DNA from 3 places in the Streptomyces sp. NPDC048514 genome. Region 1 is predicted to be linked to each of the others. Evidence: riboswitches for the same ligand, from Rfam matches in the RefSeq annotation. Region 1 holds a riboswitch; each other region holds the start of a gene.
The links. Region 1 has a riboswitch for cyclic di-AMP ahead of ACGFT2_RS25850 (M23 family metallopeptidase). Riboswitches for the same ligand answer to the same signal wherever they lie in the genome.
Positions count from the first base shown of each region.

Region 2: it holds a riboswitch for cyclic di-AMP, as region 1 does, so the genes downstream of both, ACGFT2_RS09755 (transglycosylase family protein) here and ACGFT2_RS25850 (M23 family metallopeptidase) in region 1, are expected to answer to the same signal.
Region 3: it holds a riboswitch for cyclic di-AMP, as region 1 does, so the genes downstream of both, ACGFT2_RS09395 (NlpC/P60 family protein) here and ACGFT2_RS25850 (M23 family metallopeptidase) in region 1, are expected to answer to the same signal.

Region 1 is NZ_JBICWT010000011.1:371,413-373,655, forward strand. Features, by position in the region: gene ACGFT2_RS25845 (PP2C family protein-serine/threonine phosphatase) at 1-696, shown strand, start outside; cyclic di-AMP (ydaO/yuaA leader) riboswitch at 955-1,124, shown strand; gene ACGFT2_RS25850 (M23 family metallopeptidase) at 1,132-2,163, shown strand.
Region 2 is NZ_JBICWT010000004.1:214,937-217,179, reverse strand. Features, by position in the region: gene ACGFT2_RS09760 (transglycosylase family protein) at 1-652, shown strand, start outside; cyclic di-AMP (ydaO/yuaA leader) riboswitch at 829-1,001, shown strand; gene ACGFT2_RS09755 (transglycosylase family protein) at 1,006-1,710, shown strand.
Region 3 is NZ_JBICWT010000004.1:129,303-131,545, forward strand. Features, by position in the region: gene pcrA (DNA helicase PcrA) at 1-908, opposite strand, end outside; cyclic di-AMP (ydaO/yuaA leader) riboswitch at 1,196-1,367, shown strand; gene ACGFT2_RS09395 (NlpC/P60 family protein) at 1,375-2,243, shown strand, end outside.

The DNA.
Region 1 (2,243 bases):
CCCGCCGAGCGGATCGGCGGCTTCGAGATCGCCGCCTGCTACGAGGCGGCGCGCCGGGACGCGTCCATCGGCGGCGACCTGTACGCGGTGCAGGACAGCCCGTACGGCGTGCGGCTGGTCGTCGGGGACGTGCGCGGCAAGGGCTTGAGTGCGGTCGCCGCCGTCGCCGTGGTGATCGGGGCGTTCCGGGAGGCGGCCGAGCAGGAGGCCACGCTGGAGGCGGTGGCTCAGCGCCTGGAGCGGGCGCTGGCCCGCGAGGGCACCCGGCGGGACGGTATCGACGCGTTCGAGGGCTTCACCACCGCCGTGCTCGCCGAACTCCCGCACGGTGACGGCGTCGTACGGGTCGTCAACCGCGGCCATCCGGCGCCGCTGGTGCTGCACGCCGACGGCTCCCTGCGGACCCTGACCGGGCACGAACCGGCGCTGCCGCTCGGCATGCGTGACCTCGGCGGCTGGCCCGACCGGGCACTGGAGACCCGTTTCCCGAGCGGGGCCACCCTGCTGCTCTACACCGACGGCCTGTCCGAGGCCCGGGACGCCCACGGCCGCTTCTACGAACCCGAGCGGCGGCTGGCCGGCCGCGTCTTCCCCGGCCCCGGCGCGCTGCTGGGCCGGCTCGCCGCGGAGGTGCGGCGGCACTCCGGGGGCGGGATGGCGGACGACATGGCGCTGCTCGCCGTACGGCAACCGTGAACGGCTCGCCGTACGGCGGTCGTGACCGCCCTCACCGTCGGTGACCGCACGACCCCCGTCCGCAGGACACCTGAGTCACCATCAAAACCTCTGTGACTCCTGAATCTCGGTCAACTCGCCCGATTTGCAGCGGACTGCAGGGTAAGTCCATGGCCGGGAACATTAATGATCAAGCCGAACGGCTTGGAAACCACCTGCCGGGTCTATTAACGTTCGATAACGCAGCGCGGTCGTCCCAGCCGTCACAAGAGACGGCTCCGTGCGCACGCGCCGAATCCCGCGAGGGAACCGGGGAACCACCACCTTTGGGGTGAATCACGCGAAAGCCGTCGTGAACTCGCTGAGTCCACGTCCGGTTTACGCGCGTAGGAGACCTTCCTGCTCCGAACCCGTCAGCTAACCCGGTAGGCGGCGGAAGGAAAGGAGCGCGCCCGCGTGGCGTCCAACCGGCCTGCCCCAGAAGCCCCGTTCATACCGGCACCGTCCGAGCCCGAGACCTTCGGGTACGGCTCCTACAGCGCCGAGGAGGGCCCCTGGGAGGAGTGGAATCCCACCGAGGAGTCCATCACCCCGGTTCGCGGCCGGCACCGCGTCGCCAAGCAGCGCGGCGGATTCGCCCGCAGCTCCACCGTCCTCGGCGTCGGCGTGATCGCCGCGGTCGGCGCGGGCGGCATGGCCAGCGCCAACACCGGCAAGCCGCCGGTGTCCATCTCCCTGCCGGACCTGCCCTCCATGGGTTCGCTGTTCGAGGACGGCTCCTCGCCGGCGCCCGAGGCGAGCACCACCGCGCTCAGCGACGTCGGCGTGACCTCCGCGGACACCGAGCAGCACACCGACGCGGGCGAGACCCTGCGCAACCGGATCATGGCCCAGGCCGAGCAGCAGCAGAGCAAGGCCGACAGCAGGGCCACCGCCGCCGCGCTGGCCACCGCCGAGAAGCAGAGCGCGGAAGCCGCCGCCAAGGCGGAGAAGGAGGCCGCGGCCAAGGCCGCCGCCGCCAAGGAGAAGGCGGAGGCCGACGCCGAGAAGGCGGCCGAGGCGAAGCGGCTGGCCGAGCTGGCCAAGCAGTACACGCTGCCGACGTCCTCGTACACGATCACCTCGACCTTCGGCCAGGCCGGTTCGATGTGGTCCTCAGGCCACCACACCGGCCTCGACTTCGCCGCCCCCACGGGCACCCTCATCAAGGCCATCCACGGCGGCACGATCACCCAGGCGGGCTGGGCCGGCTCCTACGGCTACCGGACGGTCCTCACCCTCGACGACGGCACGGAGCTGTGGTTCTGCCACCAGTCCTCGATCAGTGTCTCCGTCGGCCAGAAGGTCGGCACGGGCGACGTCATCGGCCGCGTCGGCGCCACCGGCAACGTCACCGGCCCGCACCTGCACCTGGAGGTCCACCCGAACGGCGACGCCACCGGCATCGACCCGATGGCGTGGCTGCAGGGCAAGGGCATCAACCCCTGACCTTCGCTGCGCGGGACCGCGGGGTGCTCGTCGGCGGAAGACCTGCCGGCGTCCGGCTTCGCGGAAGCCCCCGTGGCGTC
Region 2 (2,243 bases), on a different contig from region 1:
CGACTCGTCCGGTTCGGCCGGCGACTCCGACTCGTCCGGTCTGCCGGATGCGTCGACCTCGGACCCCGGCAGTGACTCCGGCAAGGACACCGGCTCCGGTTCCGGTTCCGGCTCAGGCTCCGGTTCCGGCTCGGACTCCTCCAGCGGCTCGCCGGACGCGCCGGCGTCCGGTCCGGGCAAGGACGCCGGCACCGATGCCGGCACCGACTCCGGCTCGACCGGTACCAATAAGCCCGAGTCGGACAAGTCCACCTCGCCCGGCGCGGGAAAACCGCAGAAGCGCGACGACTCGACCGTCACCACCCCCGGTGCCGACAACTCGGGCAATTACCGGCAGAACGCCGGTTCCTGGAGCCTCGTCGACACCGGCGCCCTCACGCAGGGCGGACGTCATCGCGGAGAGAGCGCGGACGAAAGGGTGACAAACGGTCAGGAGGGGACCCTGGCGGGCCGGCACGCCTCCCGCGAACCGGGCACCTACACCGTCCGCGAGGGCGACTCGCTCGCCTCCATCGCCGACTCCCTGGAGGTCGACGGAGGGTGGCGTGCGCTCTATGCCGACAACAAGAAGGCCATCGGCGCCGACCCGAACCGCATCACTGCCGGTCAGACCCTGGAAGTCGGTCCCGAAACGGGCGAAAAGCAGCCGTAGTTGACGCCCTGATTCGACGCTGATGTCCGGTTTGGTGAAAGTGTGGGATGAGTCTCAGAAGCCCTGATCGTCTTTGAAATTCCGTCGATCGCGTGTCTACGGTCAAGGCCGCTCGTCACCACGAGCCCCGGCAGTCGCAACGCCGAATCCTGCCAGCGATTGCCCGGGAACAGTCGTCGCGTCAAGCGCCGAAGGCAGGAGCGGGGGACCCAAGGTAGGTGCCGGGACCAGCAGTTGAGCTGGCACCGGCTGGGGGTGAAGCCGCACTCCGCGCAAGCGGGAGTGCGGCCGGGCAACTCAATCGGCCCGAACCCGACAGCTCACCTCGCAGGCGTCGGTGAGGGGATCGATCCATGCTGTTTTCCGGCAAGGGCAAGCACCGTCGTCCGTCCAAGGCCGTCCGCGCCGTCGCGCTGGCCGGTGTCACCGGCGCCGCCGTCGCCGCCCCGCTGATGGCGGCCGGCAACGCCTCCGCCGCCACCACCTCCGAGTGGGACTCGGTCGCCCAGTGCGAGGCCGGCGGCAACTGGTCCATCAACACCGGCAACGGCTACTACGGCGGCCTGCAGTTCTCCGCCTCCACCTGGGCCGCCTACGGTGGCACGCAGTACGCCGCCACCGCCGACAAGGCCGGCAAGGCGCAGCAGATCGCCGTGGCCGAGAAGGTCCTCGCGGCCCAGGGCAAGGGCGCCTGGCCGGTCTGCGGCACGGGCCTGTCGAGCACCCCCAACGGCGGCTCCGCCCCGGCCGCGCCGTCCGGCGACACCGCGTCGAAGAAGACCACCTCGTCGAGCGGCACCACCACCCGCTCCACCGGCGACCAGGCCGCGTCCCGGTCCGCCGAGCGTCCGGCCGCGAGCAAGACCGTCACCACCCCGACCGGCAAGAAGGTCAAGAAGGGCGACGGCGAGTACAAGGTCGTCACGGGTGACACCCTCGGCACCATCGCCCAGAAGCACGGCGTCAAGGGCGGCTGGCAGAAGCTGTTCGAACTGAACAAGGACATCGTCCAGGACGCCGACCTCATCTACCCGGGTCAGCAGCTGCACCTGAAGTGACAGCGGGCCCCGCACGGGCCGCGCCCTTGCTGCACCTGAAGTGACAGCGGGCCTCGCACGCCCGCACCTGAAGTGACAGCGGGCCTCGCACGCCCGCACCTGAGGTGACAGCGGGCCGCGCCCGGCCGCACCTCAGGTGACAGCGGGCCTCGGCCGCGCCGCACCCGAGGTGACGGCGGGCCCGGTCCCGCGGCACCCGGAGCCGCAGCGGGCCGCCGGCCACGGTGCGGCGCCCTCACCTCCCCGGCCCGTCCCCCGAAGACCCCGTGAGGGCCACCCCCGTCCCCACGGGCTCCCCGCCCCGGCGCGTGTTCCCCCGTACGCGCCGGGGCGGGGTTTTTCGTTTCCAGGCGCCGGCCCCCGCGCTTTCCCTGTTCTTCACCGGTACCCCTCTTTGTTCCGACAGTGAACAATGGGTACCGTCTGCGTGTCCCTCACTGTCCACGGGACGGTCGGTCGGTGGCCGACGCCCCGGGGGCGGTTAGGCTCTAGTCGCAAGGCCCAGCCGCGAGGCAGCCGGCCCCGCGCTTCCA
Region 3 (2,243 bases), on a different contig from region 1:
CCCGTGCCGACCAGCTCGCGCACCAGTGCGTACTGGGCGTGGTTGGTGTCCTGGTACTCGTCGACCAGGACGTGGCGGAAGCGGCGACGGTAGTGCTCGGCGACGTCCGGGAAGGCGCGCAGCAGGTTGACCGTCGTCATGATCAGGTCGTCGAAGTCCAGCGCGTTCGCCTCGCGCAGCCGCGACTGGTACATCGCGTAGGCCTGGGCGAGGGTCTTCTCGAAGCCGTCGGTGGCCTGGGCGGCGAAGTCCTCCTCGTCGATCAGCTCGTTCTTCAGATTGCTGATCTTGGCGCTGAAGGACTTGGGCGGGAAGCGCTTGGGGTCGAGGTCCAGATCGCGGCAGACCAGTGCCATCAGGCGCTTGCTGTCGGCCGCGTCGTAGATCGAGAACGAGGAGGTGAAGCCGAGCTTCTTCGACTCGCGTCGCAGGATCCGCACACAGGCGCTGTGGAAGGTCATCACCCACATCGCGTTGGCGCGCGGGCCGACGAGGTGCTCGACGCGCTCCTTCATCTCGCCCGCGGCCTTGTTGGTGAAGGTGATCGCGAGGATCTGGCCGGGGTGCACGCCCCGCTCGGCGAGCAGGTGGGCGATGCGGTGGGTGAGCACGCGCGTCTTGCCGGAGCCGGCGCCGGCGACGATGAGCAGCGGGGAGCCGGCGTGCACGACCGCGGCGCGCTGGTTGTCGTTCAGCCCCGCCAGCAGGGCCGCCGCGTCGATGACGGGGCGCGGGGCGCCGTCCCGGTAGTAGGCGTCCCGGTCCGGGGGCACGTCGAACTTCCCGCCGAACAGATCGTCCGGAACCGGCTCCGGAGCGTGATCGTCCTCGGGTGGCGGGGGTTCCTCCTCGCGCCCGCGTGGGGCTTGGAGGTTCGCCAGGAAGCTGTCGTCAAAGAGGCTGCTCATCGCTCTCCGAGTCTAGGGCGCCCCACCGACAACCGGTCCCGGTCCCCGGAACACGGCCCGCGGGCGCAGTCCGCTATCGGACATCGTCCCGGAGCGCCGGCCGTCGCCCCGCCGGGGACCGATCATCCCCTCACGCTGCGGAAGCACCTGGTCACGGGCGTGTGAAACCTCCCCCAGGTCACAGAAATGTATCGGACATACCGCACACCAACCTTCACAGGAGTCACACGAGTTGGTTAGGTTTCCGTCAGGCCGTACGACCCCTCTCCGGCGAACCTCGCCGGGCCGAACGGCCTCCGCCGAGTCCGGCGCGCCCCGCACGGTGCCCGGAGCCGGGGACCCACCGTTCCTGGGGTGAATCGGCCGACTCCCGCACGGGACGACGCCGTAGGGCAACCCTTCCGAAGCACCCGCCCGAACCCGACAGCTAACCCGGTAGGCGGCATGTTGGAAGGAGTCGCCTCCCTTGGCGTCGCACCGCAAGCCGCGCCCCGGCGGCACTGGACCGGGCCTGCGCGGCCCCGTTCTCGCCACTGCCGCCCTCACCTCCGTGGCCGTCCTGTCCCAGACGGCCGAGGCCGCGCCCGCCGACGACGGCAGGCCGAGCCCGGAGGAGATCGAGAAGAAGATCGACGAGCTGTACCGCCTGGCCGACGCGCCATCGGAGGAGGAACCGGCGGCCCGGCACCGGGCCCGCGCCGATGAGACCCGCCAGGCGGAGGCCCAGCGCGCGGCCCGGCTCGCCAAGGCGCGCGAGGCGCGGGATCCGTTCGCGGCCGACCCGGACGCGGCCACCTCACTGCTCGCGGGGTATCCGCAGGACCACTTCGCCCAGAACAGGGTGATGAACCGGCTCGCCTCGCGCGTGAAGAACGCGGCCGAGCGGGGCAGAGCCGCCCGGAGCGCGGGAGCAACACAGGCAACGCAGGCAACGCAGGCAACGCAGGCAACGCAGGCAACGGCAGCGTCGTGGTACGACGTGACCGCGGCGGGGGCCGGCACCCCCGGCCCCGAGGCCGGGGCCACCGCCGCCGCCATCGCCCCGGAACGCGCCGCTCGCGTCCCCGTCGCGGACCGCGCGACGAGAGCCGCCACGGCGGACCGCGCCCCGAAGGCCACCACCCTGGATCAGGACGCCAAGGCCACCGCCCCGGACTACGACGTCAAGGCCGCGAAGGCCGCCGTACAGCGCAAGCTCTCGGTCACGCGCGAGTTGCTGTTCCGGCACACGGCCCGGGAGAACGACGGACGGGGCGCGCCCGCTCCCCGCGTCGCGACGCCCGCCGCGCTGCCGTACCCGGCCCTGACCGTCACCCCGGCCCTGACTGTCACCCC